3 regions of the Streptomyces sp. NPDC096046 genome follow, and region 2 is predicted to be linked to each of the others. Evidence: predicted binding sites of a transcription regulator. Region 2 holds the regulator's gene; each other region holds the start of a gene.

Region 1 (5,481 bases), on a different contig from region 2:
ACCCGCACGCCGTGCGAGGCCTGAAGTTCGCGGAGGCACTGCCCGTGCGGCTCGCGGAGGCCACGCTCGCCGCACGGCTGGGGGATGCTGCCGGGTCACGTGCGGTGTTGGCGGAGCCGGTCCGATTCCTCCTGCGTTCGGACGGCTGAGGTTCAGCTCGTCCAGCGGTGTGGTCCGGCCGCCTCTGCGCAGCCGGTCCTCGGTGAGTTCCGCGGTGCGCGCCAGTGGGCTCCTGGACCGTTCCTCGTAGAGCGCCCGGCTCATCGCCACCCCCTTCTGCTCCGGTGTGTAGGAGGGCGCTGACCGGTGCGCCGGTTCCCCGACCGGCGGACGGCACGGCGAAGGCCCGGCAGCCCCGTCTCCGGGGTGCCGGGCCTTCGTTCGGGCTCGGGCGGGATGACGTCGTCAGCCCTCAGCCGTCATGCCTCAGTGGGAGTGGCCGTGGCTGTGACCGCCGGCGGCCGGCTCCTCCTCTTCCTTCTTCTCGACGACCAGGGTCTCGGTCGTGAGGAGGAGGGAGGCGATGGAGGCGGCGTTCTCCAGGGCGGAGCGGGTGACCTTGACCGGGTCGATGACGCCGGCCTTGACCAGGTCGCCGTACTCGCCGGTGGCGGCGTTGAAGCCCTGGCCCTTGTCGAGCTCGGCGACCTTGGAGGTGATGACGTAGCCCTCCAGGCCGGCGTTCTCGGCGATCCAGCGCAGCGGCTCGACGGCGGCCTTGCGGACGACCGCGACACCCGTGGCCTCGTCGCCGGTCTTGCCGAGGTTGCCCTCGAGGACCTTGACGGCGTGGACCAGCGCGGAGCCACCACCGGAGACGATGCCCTCCTCGACCGCGGCGCGGGTCGCGGAGATGGCGTCCTCCAGACGGTGCTTGCGCTCCTTGAGCTCGACCTCGGTGGCGGCACCCACACGGATGACGCACACGCCGCCGGCCAGCTTCGCGAGGCGCTCCTGAAGCTTCTCGCGGTCCCAGTCGGAGTCGGTGGACTCGATCTCGGCCTTGATCTGGGCGACGCGGCCCTGCACGTCGTCCTTGTTGCCGGCGCCGTCGACGACCGTGGTGTCGTCCTTGGTGACGGTGACGCGGCGGGCGGAGCCGAGCACGTCCAGGCCGACCTGGTCGAGCTTGAGGCCGACCTCCTCGGAGACGACCGTGGCGCCGGTGAGGACGGCCAGGTCCTGCAGCATCGCCTTGCGGCGGTCGCCGAAGCCGGGGGCCTTCACGGCGACGGCGTTGAACGTGCCGCGGATCTTGTTCACGACGAGCGTCGACAGGGCCTCGCCCTCGACGTCCTCGGCGATGATCAGCAGCGGCTTGGAGGCGTTGGACTGGATGACCTTCTCCAGCAGCGGCAGGAGGTCCGCGATGGCGGAGATCTTGCCCTGCGTGATGAGGATGTACGGGTCGTCCAGGACGGCTTCCATGCGCTCCTGGTCCGTCACGAAGTACGGCGACAGGTAGCCCTTGTCGAAGGCCATGCCCTCGGTGAAGTCCAGCTCCAGACCGAAGGTGTTGGACTCCTCGACGGTGATGACACCGTCCTTGCCGACCTTGTCCATCGCCTCGGCGATGAGCTCGCCGACCTGGCTGTCCTGGGCGGACAGGGCGGCGACGGCGGCGATGTCGGACTTCTCGTCGATCGGGCGGGCCGACGCGAGCAGTTCCTCGGAGACAGCGGCGACGGCGGCGTCGATGCCCTTCTTCAGGGCGGCCGGGGAGGCACCGGCGGCGACGTTCTTCAGGCCCTCGCGTACGAGCGCCTGGGCGAGCACGGTCGCGGTGGTCGTACCGTCACCCGCGATGTCGTTGGTCTTGGTCGCCACCTCCTTGACCAGCTGGGCACCGAGGTTCTCGTACGGGTCCTCGATCTCGACCTCGCGGGCGATCGTGACACCGTCGTTGGTGATGGTGGGAGCGCCGAACTTCTTGTCGATGACGACGTTGCGGCCCTTGGGGCCGATCGTCACCTTGACCGTGTCGGCAAGCTTGTTGACGCCGCGCTCGAGGGCGCGACGGGCGTCCTCGTCGAACTTCAGGATCTTCGCCATGGGAGCGTGAGCCCTCTTCCGGAATCTGGGGTGAACGACACTGCGCCCCGGGCGCCCGGCTTCTTATCGATCGCGGGGGCCAGGGGCGCAGTTCAAAGCAATGTGCTTGGGGTGAATTACTTCTCGACGATCGCGAGCACGTCGCGGGCCGAGAGGACGAGGTACTCCTCGCCGTTGTACTTCACCTCGGTGCCGCCGTACTTGCTGTAGAGCACGACGTCGCCGACGGAGACGTCGAGCGGAAGACGGTTACCGTCCTCGAAGCGGCCCGGGCCCACGGCCAGGACGACGCCCTCCTGGGGCTTCTCCTTAGCGGTGTCCGGGATGACCAGGCCAGAGGCGGTGGTCTGCTCGGCGTCGAGCGGCTGGACCACAATGCGGTCCTCGAGCGGCTTGATGGCAACCTTGGAGCTGGTGGTCGTCACGATCCGACCTCCCCCTTCGGAGATCTCACGGGGTTAACTGTCTGAGGTGGCGACCAGGTGGATCCGTCGTCGCGGGTGCCGGACCTGCCCGTCGCTGTGTTGGCACTCTCCTAGGGGGAGTGCCAGAGCCGAGACTATGACTGTGATTAGCACTCGGTCAAGCGGACTGCTAATTCGCCGCGGCGCGTCGGCCAGGTGTTCCCTCCAGGTAGTCCTCCAGCCGCCCCACCCGAAGCCCCCTCCGCTCGATCTCCCGCAACAGCCGCTCGGTCCGTTCCGTCAGGGTCGGGGAGGCCGTCTCGCCCGACGGCACCGAGACGATGTCGCCGGGTCGCAGCCCAAAGTGGCCGCGGGTGTAGGTCAGCTCGCCCTCGGCGTTCGCGGACGCCCGCCACAGGACGACCGCCGTGATGCCGCAGTCGGCCGCGGCGCGCAGGGTCGTCGTGTCGTAGGTGCCGTAGGGCGGGCGGAACAGGCGGGGGCTGATGCCGAAGCGGGAGCGCAGTTTGTGCTGCTGGCCGCAGATCTCGGCGCGCTGGCCGGCGTAGGGCAGGCCGCGCAGGGCGGGGTGGTCGAGCGTGTGGTTCTGGATGGACGCGCCGACCGCGCGCAGCCGGGCGAAGTGGCCGTAGCCGGGCCCCACGACGCTGTCCGTGAGGAACATGCTGACCGGGAGCCGCCGTTCACGCACGAGGCCGATGAAGCGGGGGTCGCGTTCGGCGCCGTCGTCGTAGGTGAGGAAGACGACCGGGTCGCGGGTGGCGACGTGGTCCACGACGGGCGGCAGCCGGCGGGTGCCGCTCACCGCACCCGGGTCCTGGGCCCGCCCGTCGGCGGTGCCCGGCCCCTGCCCCGCCCCGGCGCAGCCGGCCAGCACGACGGCGCACAGCAGCGCGGCGGCCGGCCGCCTCACAGGTAGTCCTCCAGCCGCCCGACCGCGTAGCCCTGGGCCGTGACCTTGTCGAGGAAACGGCGGACCATGTCGGTCATCGTGCCCTTCCACTGGTCGCGGCCCCGGAAGTGGGTGAGGACGATGTCGCCCGGGCGCAGCTTCCGGTCCGCCTCGCGGTACTCCCAGTGGTCGGCGAAGACCTCCTCGTTCCACAGGGGCGCGTAGGCGATGCCGCAGGCCTTGGCGGCGCGCAGGGTCGTCCGGTCGTAGCTGCCGAAGGGCGGACGGAAGAGGGCGGGCCGTTTGCCGAACCGCCGCTCCATGTAGCTCTGCATGCCGCAGATCTCGCGCTTCTGCGCGCGGTACGACATGCCCCGCAGGTCGGGGTGGTGCAGCGTGTGGTTGTTCAGGACCACGCCCCGCGACTGCATCCTCCGGAAGTAGCGGGGGTCGTCCTTGATGAGGTAGCCGCTGAGGAAGGCCGTGTACGGGACGTCCAGGTCGCTCATCATCCGCAGGAACGCCGGGTCCTTCTCGGCGCCGTCGTCGATGGTGAGGAAGACGACCTTGTCCCGGGTGGGGATCGTGGTGAAGACGGGCGGGAGGTCCAGCTCCCGGTGGCCGTCCACCTCGAAGCCCTTGCGGGTCCTGATCCCGGGCTTCGTCGTGGGAGGCGGCGGGGCGGCCAGGGGGACCTTGCGCAGGTTCCAGCGGTGTGCGGCGGCGACCCGGGCGGCGTGCGCGGCGCGCAGCCTGGTGGCGTAGGAGTCGAGCGCGCGGGCCGGGGGCGCGTCGAGGGGCTGCTGCCCGCCGGCCGGGGGGACCCGGTCGCTGCCGCCGCCCTCGGCGCAGCCGGAGGCGATGGCGGCGAGGACGAGCACGGCCAGGACGATCCGCGCACCGGCGGACGTCCGCCCCGATGCCCGGCTTTTGTCACTTTGTACGACTGCTCGCATGGTGCCGGATCCTCGCAGCCCTCTCCGGCCGATCCCGCCCCGACACCGCGGCCGGTGGCCCACCATCCACCGACTGGCCCACACGCCCCGCGGCCGCCGCCGTGGCCGACAATGATCCGGTGAACGACCTCGCTCCCCTCCTCAGCCCCGAAGGCCGCGCCCTCCTCGACGAGGTGCGGGACACCGACCCGGCGCGGGAGCTGGCCGTCGCGACCCGGCTGCGCCGCGAGCATCCCGCCGAGCTGGTGTCGGCGGCGCTGGGCCAGGCGCGGCTGCGGCAGCGGGCGGCGGTGAAGTTCGGGGCGCAGGACGCGGGCCGGATGTTCTTCACGCCGAACGGGGTCGAGCAGTCGACCCGGGCGAGCGTGGCGGCCTACCGGGCCCGGCGCATGGCCGAGCTGGGCGTCACCTCGGTCGCCGACCTGTGCTGCGGCATCGGCGGTGACGCGATCGCGCTGGCCCGCGCCGGGATCCGGGTGCTGGCCGTGGACCGGGACCCGCAGACGGCCGCGGCGGCCCGGGCCAACGCCGACGCGCTGGGACTGGCCGGCCTCATCGAGGTGCGCGAGGCGGACGTCACGGACGTGGACACGGCCCGTTTCGACGCCGTGTTCGTCGACCCCGCCCGGCGCGGCGGACGGGGCCGGATCTTCGACCCCGAGGCCTACTCACCGCCCCTGTCCTGGGCGGTCTCCGCCGCCCGCCGGGCCCCCCGGGCCGCCGCGCTCAAGGTCGCCCCCGGCATCCCGCACGAGGCGGTTCCGGAGGACGCGGAGGCCGAGTGGATCTCCGACGGCGGAGACGTCAAGGAGGCGGTGCTGTGGTTCGGCACCGAACCGGCGGCGGTCCGGGCCACCCTCCTGCCGGGCCCCCGCACCCTGCTCTCCCGCGGCCTGCCCGACCCGGAGGTCCGCCCGCCCGGCCGCTACCTGTACGAGCCCGACGGCGCCGTCATCCGCGCCCACCTGGTCGCCGAGGTGGCCGAACAGGTGGGCGGAGGGCTGCTCGACGCGACCATCGCGTATGTCACGGCCGACGCCCTGCATCCCACCCCGTACGCCACGGCCTACGAGATCACCGACCATCTGCCCTTCAACCTCAAGAAGCTGAAGGCGCTGCTGCGGGAGCGGCGGGTGGGCACGCTGACCGTCAAGAA
Region 2 (5,481 bases):
GCCTTGACCCCGCGGTCGCCCTTCCACTGCGTGATGCAGCGAGCCGCCGCCCAGGGCACGATCGCGTCGACGCCGGTCTCGGTCATCGTCTCGACGGCGAGCTCGCCCCGGTCGCCCTTGGGCAGCGCCTGGACGACGGTGACCCGAGGCTGCTCCTCGGGCTCCTCGGACACCGAGTCCAGCTGGACGATCAGCCGGTCCTTGCCTTCCGTGTCGAGCACGACACCGTCCGCCCAGCGGCCGGCCCCGTCCGTGAGGACGACGTCCTCACCGGCCCGCAGCCGCTTCACGGAGACGGCGTGCCGCCCCTCCGGCCCGTCGAGGACGTACCGGCCGCCGCCGCCCGCGTCGAAGTGCCCGACCACGAACACCGGCGCGGTCACAGCACGCCACCGCCCGTCGACGAGGCCCGGGCGGCGGCCAGTTCACCGGCCAGCACCTCGACCAGTTGCCCGGCGGGCAGCTCACGCGCCATCTTGTGCCCCTGCCCGGCCCACAGCGCCATGCCCTGCGCGTCGCCGGCCTTGGCGGCGGCCTTGCGCAGCGGCGAGGTGAGGTGGTGGATCTCGGGGTAGGCGGCGGGCGCGTACGGGCCGTGCTCACGCAGGAACCGGTTGACCAGGCCGCGTGCCGGACGGCCCGAGAACGCCCGGGTCAACTCCGTACGCACGAACAGGGGGTTGGTCAGCGCCTGCTTGTGCAGGGCGTTCGCGCCCGACTCGTGCGTGGCGAGGAAGGCGGTGCCCAGCTGGGCCGCGCTCGCGCCCGCCGCGAGGACCCCGGCGATCTGGCCGCCGCGCATGATGCCGCCCGCGGCGATGACCGGGATGCTCACGGCCTCGCGGACCTGGGCGATCAGCGACAGCAGCCCGATGCCGGACCCGTCCGTCTCGGGGATGTCCCGGTGGGTGCCCTGGTGGCCGCCCGCCTCGACGCCCTGGGCGATGACCGCGTCCGCGCCCGCCCGCTCCACCGCCCGGGCCTCGTCGGGAGTGGTCGCGGCGGCCAGGACGAAGGTGCCGACCCGGTGCAGGGTGTCGACGACCTCACGGCCGGGGACACCGAAGTGGAACGACACCACCGGCACGGGGTTGTCGCGCAGCACCACGAGCTTGGCCTCGAAGCCGTCGTCGCGTCCGCTGTCCGGATCGCCGAGCTCGGTCTCGTACCAGGTGGCCTCGCCGGCCAGTTGGTGGGCGTAGACGTCGACGGCGGCGGGGTCGGCGTACTCCGGCTGCGGCATGAACACGTTGACGCCGAAGGGCCTGCCGGTGAGGCTCCGAAGCTGCTTGATCTCCTGGTACATCCCGTCGGCGGTCTTGTACCCGGCGGCGAGGAAACCGAGCCCTCCCGCTTCGCACACGGCGGCGGCGAGCTGCGGCACGGAGACGCCGCCCGCCATGGGGGCCTGCACGATCGGGAGGGGGAAGAGATCGGTCAGTGCGGAGGACATGACCGCATGTTGTCACGTCCTCCGAACAACCCCGAAACCGGCCTGCCGACTGGCATAGACCAGAAGCACGACCCGTTCCAGCGCCCGCTGCGGGCGTCCTTCGACCGCGAGAACAACCCCTGCCGACCCGGCTGACCACGCCACCCGGGGGACAAACCCCCGAACCCCCGGCAGCACCCCGAGCACCCGCGTCAGCGCCCGTTGAAGGCATCCTTCAACCGCGAGAACAACCCCTGCTGACCCGGCTGGAACTGGCCCGTGGGGCGCTCCTCGCCGCGGAGCTTGGCGAGCTCGCGCAGCAGGCGTTCCTGCTCGGGGTCGAGCTTGGTCGGGGTGGTGACCTCGACGTGGACGATGAGGTCGCCGCGTCCGCCGCCGCGCAGGTGGGTGATGCCCCGGCCGTGCAGCGGGATCGACTGGCCGGACTGGGTGCCCGGGCGGATGTCGACCTCTTCGAGGCCGTCGAGCGTCTCCAGCGGCACCTTCGTGCCGAGGGCGGCCGCAGTCATCGGGAGCGTCACCGTGCAGTGCAGGTCGTCGCCGCGGCGCTGGAACTGCGCGTGGGGCAGTTCGTGGATCTCGACGTAGAGGTCACCGGCCGGGCCACCGCCGGGGCCGACCTCGCCCTCGCCGGCGAGCTGGATGCGCGTGCCGTTGTCGACACCGGCCGGGATCTTGACCGTGAGCGTGCGGCGGGACCGGACGCGGCCGTCGCCCGCGCACTCGGGGCACGGCGTCGGGACGACCGTGCCGAAGCCCTGGCACTGCGGGCAGGGGCGCGAGGTCATGACCTGGCCCAGGAAGGAGCGGGTGACCTGCGAGACCTCACCTCGGCCGCGGCACATGTCACACGTCTGGGCGGAGGTGCCCGGGGCCGCGCCCTCACCGCTGCAGGTGTTGCAGACGACGGCCGTGTCGACCTGGATGTCCTTCGTCGTGCCGAAGGCGGCCTCGTCGAGCTCGACCTCGATACGGATCATGGCGTCCTGGCCGCGGCGGGTACGCGAGCGCGGTCCGCGCTGCGACGCCGTGCCGAAGAACGCGTCCATGATGTCCGAGAAGTTCCCGAAGCCGCCGGCTCCGAAGCCGCCCGCGCCGCCGCCGGCCTGCGAGAGCGGGTCGCCGCCGAGGTCGTAGACCTGCTTCTTCTGCGGGTCCGACAGCACCTCGTAAGCGGCGTTGATCTCCTTGAACCGCTCCTGGGTCTTCGGATCGGGGTTGACGTCCGGATGCAGCTCGCGGGCGAGCCGCCGGAAGGCCTTCTTGATCTCTTCCTGCGACGCGTCGCGGCGCACGCCGAGTACGGCGTAGTAGTCCGTGGCCACTACGACTCCGCCAGGATCTGTCCGACGTACCGTGCCACTGCGCGTACCGCTCCCATCGTTCCCGGGTAGTCCATGCGGGTCGGTCCGACCACGCCGAGCTTGGCGACTGCCTCGCCGCCCGAACCGTAGCCGACCGACACGACGGACGTGGAGTTGAGTCCTTCGTGGGCGTTCTCGTGACCGATCCGTACGGTCACGCCCGGATCCTGCGCCTCGCCGAGCAGCTTCAGGAGCACGACCTGCTCCTCCAGCGCCTCCAGCACCGGCCGGATCGTGAGGGGGAAGTCATGACCGAAGCGGGTCAGATTGGCGGTGCCGCCGATCATCAGCCGCTCCTCGTTCTCCTCGACGAGCGTCTCCAGGAGTGTGGAGAGCACCGTGGAGACCGTACCCCGGTCCTCGTGCTCGAACGCCTCCGGGAGATCCTCCACCAGACTGGGCACATCCGCGAAACGGCGGTTCGCCACCCGGCTGTTGAGGCGCGCGCGCAGATCCGCGAGCGAGGCGTCGCCGAAGGGCGCCGGGCAGTCGACCACCCGCTGCTCGACCCGCCCGGTGTCCGTGATCAGCACGAGCATCACCCGGGCGGGCGCCAGGGAGAGCAACTCCACGTGCCGCACGGTCGAGCGGGTCAGCGACGGGTACTGCACCACGGCGACCTGGCGCGTGAGCTGCGCGAGCAGCCGTACCGTGCGCGCCACGACGTCGTCGAGGTCGACGGCACCCTCGAGGAAGTTCTGGATCGCGCGCCGCTCGGGCGCGGTCATCGGCTTGACGCCGGCGAGCTTGTCGACGAACAGCCGGTAGCCCTTGTCGGTGGGGATGCGCCCGGCGCTGGTGTGCGGCTGGGCGATGTATCCCTCGTCCTCCAGGGCCGCCATGTCGTTGCGGACGGTGGCCGGGGAGACGCCGAGGCTGTGCCGCTCGGTGAGGGCCTTGGAGCCCACCGGCTCCTCGGTGCCGACGTAGTCCTGGACGATGGCGCGCAGCACCTGAAGCCTGCGTTCACTGAGCATCGCGCACACCTCCAGATGTCTCCGTCTGCTGCCCTGCCGGTCCGGCCTGGCACTCTGCGCGTGCGAGTGCCAGCATTCCCCGGCCCAGTGTACGGCGGTGGGGTACACCCCCGGCAAGGCTGGTCGTGCGGCGCCGTGCCCCGGGCGAGGCGCACCGCTAGCGTCGCCGTATGACGGTGACTTGGGAAGACCTCGGGTGGGAGCGCGTGGCCGCCGGGGTGGGGCGGTGCCGGCTGCCGGTGTGGGACTGCACGGCGGGGCTGGTGGTCGGCGACGGCGCCGCCCTCGTGATCGACGCGGGGTCGAGCCTCGCCGAGGGCGCGAAGGTGCGGGCGCAGGCGGGGGCGGCCGCGGGTCACCGTGTGACGCATCTCGCGCTGACCCATCCCCACTTCGACCATGTCTTCGGGGCGGCGGCCTTCACGGACACCGAGGTGTTCGGCGCGGTGGGCGTGGACGCGGTGCTGACGCGGGTGCGGGACCGGGAGGACCTGCGCGCGGACGCGGTGCGCAACGGTCTGGCGGCTGACACGGCCGGGGAGGCGGCGGAGCGGCTGGCCCCGCCCGGCCATCTGGTCTCCGGCGAGTGGACCCTCGATCTGGGCGGCGGCCGGCAGGTCCTGCTGGCGAACGTCGGCCCCGGGCACACCGCGTACGACCTGGCGGTGCTGGTGCCGGGAGATCCGGAGGTGGTGTTCTGCGGCGACCTGGTCGAGGAGTCGGGTGAGCCGCAGGCGGGCCCGGACGCCGTGCCGTCGCACTGGCCGGCCGCCCTGGACCGGCTGCTCGGCCTGGGCGGCGAGGACGCGCTGTACGTCCCCGGTCACGGAGCGGTGGTGGACGCGGCGTTCGTGCGGGCGCAACGCGACGCGCTGGCGGCGCGTTTCGGCGTGTCGCGGTGATCGCCGTTCGCCTTCTCCTATCGTCATTCGAATGCGCCAGTACTCCGCCGATCTGACTCCCCCGTGGAAGAAGCCCAAGCCGGTGCCAGAGGTCGCGGCGGAGCCGGGTCTGGTCGTGGAGGAGCCGGGGACCGGCTTCTGCGGTGCGGTGATCCGCTGCGAGGCGGGCACGGTGACGCTGGAGGACCGCTTCGGCAAGCACCGGGTGTTTCCCCTGGAGCCGCGCGGCTTCCTGCTGGAGGGCAGGGTGGTGACCCTCGTCCGCCCGGCCCCGGGCGGCCCCGCGCGTCCCGCCCGCACGGCCTCCGGGTCGGTCGCCGTCCCCGGCGCGCGCGCCCGCGTGGCCCGCGCCGGCCGCATCTACGTCGAGGGCCGCCACGACGCCGAGCTGGTCGAGAGGGTGTGGGGCGACGACCTGCGCATCGAGGGCGTGGTCGTGGAGTACCTGGAGGGCGTCGACGACCTTCCCTCGATCGTCTCCGAGTTCGCCCCCGGGCCGGACGCCCGCCTCGGCGTCCTGGTCGACCACCTGGTCCCGGGCTCGAAGGAGTGGCGCATCGCCCGGTCCGTCACCAGTGACCACGCCCTGGTCGTGGGCCACCCGTACATCGACGTCTGGGAGGCGGTGAAGCCGTCGTCCCTGGGCATCGGCGCCTGGCCCCGCGTCCCCCGCGGCGAGGACTGGAAGACGGGCGTGTGCAGGGCCCTGGGCTGGCCGGAGAACACGGGGGCGGCCTGGCAGCGGATCCTGTCGGGGGTGCACTCGTACAAGGACCTGGAGCCGG
Region 3 (5,481 bases), on a different contig from region 2:
GTCGCCCAGGCCATCGAGGCCGCCCGCGCCTTCGGCTTCACCACGCTCTCCTGCTCCTCCACCGGCAACCTCGCCGGTGCGGTGGGTGCCGCGGCGGCCCGCGCCGGTTTCCGCTCCTGCGTGTTCATCCCGCACGACCTGGAGCAGGGCAAGGTCGTCATGGCCGCGGTCTACGGCGGCGAGCTCGTCGGCATCCAGGGCAACTACGACGACGTGAACCGCTTCTGCTCCGAGCTGATCGGCGACCCGGCCGGGGAGGGCTGGGGCTTCGTCAACGTCAACCTCCGGCCGTACTACGCGGAGGGTTCCAAGACCCTGGCGTACGAGATCTGCGAGCAGCTCGGCTGGCGGCTGCCGGACCAGATCGTGGTGCCGATTGCCTCCGGCTCGCAGCTCACGAAGATCGACAAGGGTCTCCAGGAGCTGATCAAGCTCGGTCTGGTCGAGGACAAGCCGTACAAGATCTTCGGCGCGCAGGCGCTCGGCTGCTCGCCCGTGTCCACGGCGTTCAAGGCCGGGCACGACGTGGTGCGCCCGCAGAAGCCGGACACGATCGCCAAGTCGCTGGCGATCGGCAATCCCGCGGACGGGCCGTATGTGCTGGACATCGCGCGGCGGACGGGCGGTGCGGTGGAGGACGTGAACGACGAGCAGGTCGTCGAGGCGATCAAGATCCTGGCTCGGACCGAGGGGATCTTCGCGGAGACCGCCGGTGGGGTGACGGTGGGTGTGACGAAGAAGCTGCTGGAGAACGGGCTGCTCGACCCCACCAGGACCACTGTCGTGCTCAACACCGGCGATGGACTCAAGACGCTGGACGCGGTGGCGGGCACGGGTCTGACGGCGACCATTCGCCCCAACCTCGAGTCGTTCCGTGAGGCCGGGCTCGTCTGAGCGTCGTTGTTCGCTGCGGGCCGTGGGGGCTGGTCGCGCCCACGCGGCGGAGCCGCATATCGACACAGCCCCGCGCCCCTAAGGGCAGGTGCGTCACCCGATCCGGAGGTTTGAAAGTCATGAGCGTCACCGTTCGCATCCCCACCATCCTGCGCACCTACACCGGCGGTCAGGCCGAGGTCGCCGCCGAGGGGGCGAATCTCGGCGAGGTCATCGCCGATCTGGAGAAGAACCACACCGGGATCGCCGCCCGGGTGCTGGACGACCAGGGCAAGCTGCGCCGGTTCGTCAATGTGTACGTCAATGACGACGACGTGCGGTTCGAACAGGGGCTGGAGACGGCGACGCCCGACGGCGCCGGGGTGTCGATCATTCCCGCCGTCGCCGGCGGCTGAAACCGGTCGGCCGACCCGTTTATTACCTTCGGTAACCGCCGTCACTGTGAGTTCATCGAATTGCCCCCTCCGTGAGAGAAGCGGAGGGGGCAATTCTGTGTGATTGAGCGCGGTACAGTTGGGGAACGCGATCCAGATCCTCTGATCGGAACCCTGAATTCCTGCCGCGAGCCCGACAAGATGTAGCCAAAGTGTGCGCATCTTTTGCGGCTTTTGTTCCTTTTGTGGAGCCCGACTTGCCCTGAATTCGGGCGAATTCTCCCTACATTCCGGACCGTGTGCGTCCAGAATTCTCGTCCGATTGACCTGTTGCAGACGGCAGTTGGACAGATACATTCAGCCGCGGTCGACGCGTTCCGGCGCACGCCCCCAACCGTGGGGGGTGAGGTCTGACCCGGATCCGCGAAGTGTGGATCTGTGCAAGGGCCAGTAATAGGGGAGTTAGGCATGGCTCAGGGCACCGTCAAGTGGTTCAACGCGGAGAAGGGGTACGGCTTCATCGCGGTCGACGGTGGTGCGGATGTTTTCGTCCACTACAGCGCGATTCAGATGGACGGCTACCGCACCCTTGAAGAGGGCCAGCGGGTCGAGTTCGAGATCTCGCAGGGCCAGAAGGGACCGCAGGCCGACATGGTTCGCGTCTCTGCCTGAACGCGCACCACGACCAACGCTCAAGCGACCGGTCTTCTCAGAAGGGCCCGTACCCCCCGGGGGTGCGGGCCCTTCGGCCTGTTCGAAGGGGTGCCGGACGGTGTTCGAGGGCGGCCGGCGCCCTTGCCCGGCCCGGGGGGCGCTCGCGCCCGCCCGTCACCCGACCGCCACCCCCCGAGGAGCACTCACTACGCGAGCGCGCCTTGCACTCTCGGGGGTCGAGTGCTAATCATTGCGTTAGCACTCTGAAGGTGAGAGTGACAACGTAAGGACCGGGTCGGTGAGGCCCACGGACCGGATGGGGCAAGGAACCAACCGGTCGGGGGCCGTCCGTCGCGGGCGCGGGCGCGGTCCGAAGTAATCACCCCCAGTCCTGGAGGGACCACTTCACATGGCCAAGATCATCGCGTTCGACGAGGAGGCGCGGCGCGGCCTCGAGCGCGGCATGAACCAGCTCGCGGACGCCGTGAAGGTGACGCTCGGCCCCAAGGGCCGCAACGTCGTCCTCGAGAAGAAGTGGGGCGCGCCCACGATCACCAACGATGGTGTGTCCATCGCCAAGGAGATCGAGCTCGAGGACCCGTACGAGAAGATCGGCGCCGAGCTGGTCAAGGAAGTCGCCAAGAAGACGGACGACGTCGCCGGTGACGGTACGACCACCGCGACCGTGCTCGCCCAGGCCCTGGTCAAGGAGGGCCTGCGCAACGTAGCCGCCGGCGCCAACCCGATGGCCCTCAAGCGCGGTATCGAGAAGGCCGTCGAGGCCGTCTCCGCCGCCCTGCTGGAGCAGGCCAAGGACGTCGAGACCAAGGAGCAGATCGCCTCCACGGCCTCCATCTCCGCCGCCGACACCCAGATCGGCGAGCTCATCGCCGAGGCCATGGACAAGGTCGGCAAGGAAGGCGTCATCACCGTCGAGGAGTCCCAGACCTTCGGTCTGGAGCTGGAGCTCACCGAGGGTATGCGCTTCGACAAGGGCTACATCTCGGCGTACTTCGCCACCGACATGGAGCGTATGGAGGCCGTCCTCGACGACCCGTACATCCTGATCGCGAACTCCAAGATCTCCAACGTCAAGGACCTGCTCCCGCTCCTGGAGAAGGTCATGCAGTCGGGCAAGCCGCTGCTGATCATCGCCGAGGACGTCGAGGGCGAGGCCCTGTCGACCCTGGTCGTCAACAAGATCCGCGGCACCTTCAAGTCCGTCGCCGTCAAGGCCCCGGGCTTCGGCGACCGCCGCAAGGCGATGCTGCAGGACATCGGCATCCTCACCGGTGGCGAGGTGATCTCCGAGGAGGTCGGCCTCAAGCTGGAGAACGCCACGATCGACCTCCTGGGCAAGGCCCGCAAGGTCGTCATCACCAAGGACGAGACCACCATCGTCGACGGTGCCGGCTCGGCCGACCAGGTCCAGGGCCGGGTCAACCAGATCCGCGCCGAGATCGAGAACAGCGACTCGGACTACGACCGCGAGAAGCTGCAGGAGCGCCTGGCGAAGCTCGCCGGCGGTGTCGCGGTCATCAAGGCCGGTGCCGCCACCGAGGTGGAGCTCAAGGAGCGCAAGCACCGCATCGAGGACGCCGTGCGCAACGCCAAGGCGGCCGTCGAGGAGGGCATCGTCGCCGGTGGTGGCGTCGCCCTGCTCCAGGCCTCCTCGGTCTTCGAGAAGCTGGACCTGGAGGGCGACGAGCTGACCGGCGCCAACGCCGTGAAGCTGGCCCTGGAGGCCCCGCTCAAGCAGATCGCCGTCAACGGTGGTCTCGAGGGTGGCGTCATCGTCGAGAAGGTGCGCAACCTGCCGGTCGGCCACGGCCTGAACGCCGCGACCGGTGACTACGTCGACATGATCGCCGAAGGCATCATCGACCCGGCGAAGGTGACGCGCTCCGCTCTGCAGAACGCCGCCTCCATCGCCGCGCTGTTCCTCACCACCGAGGCCGTCATCGCCGACAAGCCGGAGAAGGCCGCCGCGCCCGCCGGCGGCGGCATGCCGGGCGGTGACATGGACTTCTGATCGACCTGAGGGTTGATCGGCGTCCTTACCGAGGGCGGCACCTCCTGTTCGACGGGAGGTGCCGCCCTCGGGCGTGTCCGGTGCGCCCGGACGACGGGGCGTGACCGGCATCACAGTCGGTGCGGGATGGTGGGGGCGGGCCGCGGGGTTGAAACGTAAGTCCTATGCGTATGCACATACCCTTCGGTATCCAAAAGGGAGCCCCCCCCACATGACTGTCGCCGCCTCCGCTTCCCGCGCCGCCGCAATGCTGTCCCGGCCCGTATCGCTGGGCGGCCTGACCGTTCCGAACCGGATCGTGATGGCCCCGATGACCCGCATGTTCTCCCCGGGCGGTGTGCCCGGCGAGGACGTCGTCTCGTACTACGCGCGCCGCGCCGCCGCCGGAGTCGGCCTGATCGTCACCGAGGGCACCTACGTCGGCCACGAGTCGGCCGGGCAGAGCGACCGCGTGCCCCGGTTCCACGGCGAAGAGCAGCTCGCCGGCTGGGCGAAGGTCGCCGAGGCGGTGCACGCCGCCGGCGGCACGATCGTGCCGCAGCTGTGGCACATCGGCATGGTCCGCAACCAGGGCGAGCCGCCGTTCGCCGACGCTCCGGCCGTCGGCCCCTCCGGCCTGCGCATCGGCGCGACGGAGCCCACCGGCAAGGCCATGACGCAGACCGACATCGACGCCGTCATCGGAGCGTTCGCCGAGGCCGCGGCCGCCGCCGAGCGCATCGGCTTCGACGGCGTCGAGATCCACGGCGCCCACGGCTACCTGCTCGACCAGTTCCTCTGGGAAGGCACCAACCGCCGCACCGACGCCTACGGCGGCGACCGGGTCGCCCGTGCCAAGCTCTCGGAGGAGATCGTCGCGGCCGTCCGCGCGAGCGTCTCCGCGGACTTCCCCGTCATCTTCCGCTACTCGCAGTGGAAGCAGGAGGCCTACGACGCCCGCCTCGCCGAGACGCCCGAGGAGCTGGAGGCCATCCTGACGCCGCTGGCCGCCGCCGGTGTCGACGCCTTCCACGCCTCCACCCGCCGCTACTGGGTCCCCGAGTTCGACGACTCCGACCTCAACCTGGCCGGCTGGACCAAGAAGCTCACCGGCAAGCCCGCCATCACCGTCGGCTCGGTCGGCCTGAACGGCGACTTCATCAAGGCCTTCCAGGGCCAGAGCGCCGAAGTGGGCGACCTCGACAACCTCCTCGACCGCTTCGAGCGCGACGAGTTCGACCTGGTCGCCGTCGGCCGCGCCCTGCTCCAGGACCCCGAGTGGGCCCGCAAGGTCCTCGACGGCCGCTTCGAGGACCTCGCCCCGTACGACCCGGCGTCGCTCAAGACCCTCAGCTGATACCCGTCACCAGGGTCTCTGGATCTGCTTGCGTCAGCCAAGGACACTGGCCGGAACGCCTGTTCACCGGCATTGAGCGAGGAGATCCAGATGACGACGACCGAGTCCCGCCCGTCGGCGGGCGGCCCTTCGGAGGAGCCCGCACCGGTGGTCCGTACGACCGCCGGTGCGGTGCGCGGACGGAGGGAGGA

The links. The regulator HrcA, encoded in region 2, represses chaperone genes, less so after heat shock. The targets are predictions, from matches to a motif close to TTNGCACTCNGNNNNNCNGAGTGCNAA.
Region 1: groES (co-chaperone GroES) is a predicted target of HrcA. The motif match lies at 2,577-2,603, and genes of this name have one in related genera.
Region 3: groL (chaperonin GroEL) is a predicted target of HrcA. The motif match lies at 2,143-2,169, and genes of this name have one in related genera.

What each region holds. Positions count from the first base shown of each region.
Region 1 is NZ_JBEOSZ010000024.1:37,928-43,408, reverse strand. It holds gene ABTX62_RS21580 (DEAD/DEAH box helicase) at 1-149, shown strand, start outside; gene groL (chaperonin GroEL) at 427-2,052, opposite strand; gene groES (co-chaperone GroES) at 2,169-2,477, opposite strand; gene ABTX62_RS21565 (polysaccharide deacetylase family protein) at 2,647-3,390, opposite strand; gene ABTX62_RS21560 (polysaccharide deacetylase family protein) at 3,387-4,325, opposite strand; gene ABTX62_RS21555 (THUMP-like domain-containing protein) at 4,445-5,481, shown strand, end outside.
Region 2 is NZ_JBEOSZ010000019.1:80,895-86,375, forward strand. It holds gene ABTX62_RS18695 (16S rRNA (uracil(1498)-N(3))-methyltransferase) at 1-383, opposite strand, end outside; gene ABTX62_RS18700 (nitronate monooxygenase) at 380-1,453, opposite strand; gene ABTX62_RS18705 (hypothetical protein) at 1,460-1,588, shown strand; gene dnaJ (molecular chaperone DnaJ) at 1,645-2,778, opposite strand; gene hrcA (heat-inducible transcriptional repressor HrcA) at 2,778-3,794, opposite strand; gene ABTX62_RS18720 (MBL fold metallo-hydrolase) at 3,965-4,696, shown strand; gene ABTX62_RS18725 (DUF3097 domain-containing protein) at 4,728-5,481, shown strand, end outside.
Region 3 is NZ_JBEOSZ010000013.1:9,817-15,297, reverse strand. It holds gene thrC (threonine synthase) at 1-894, shown strand, start outside; gene ABTX62_RS14040 (MoaD/ThiS family protein) at 1,014-1,289, shown strand; gene ABTX62_RS14035 (cold-shock protein) at 1,737-1,940, shown strand; gene groL (chaperonin GroEL) at 2,332-3,954, shown strand; gene ABTX62_RS14025 (NADH:flavin oxidoreductase) at 4,166-5,290, shown strand; gene ABTX62_RS14020 (carboxylesterase/lipase family protein) at 5,381-5,481, shown strand, end outside.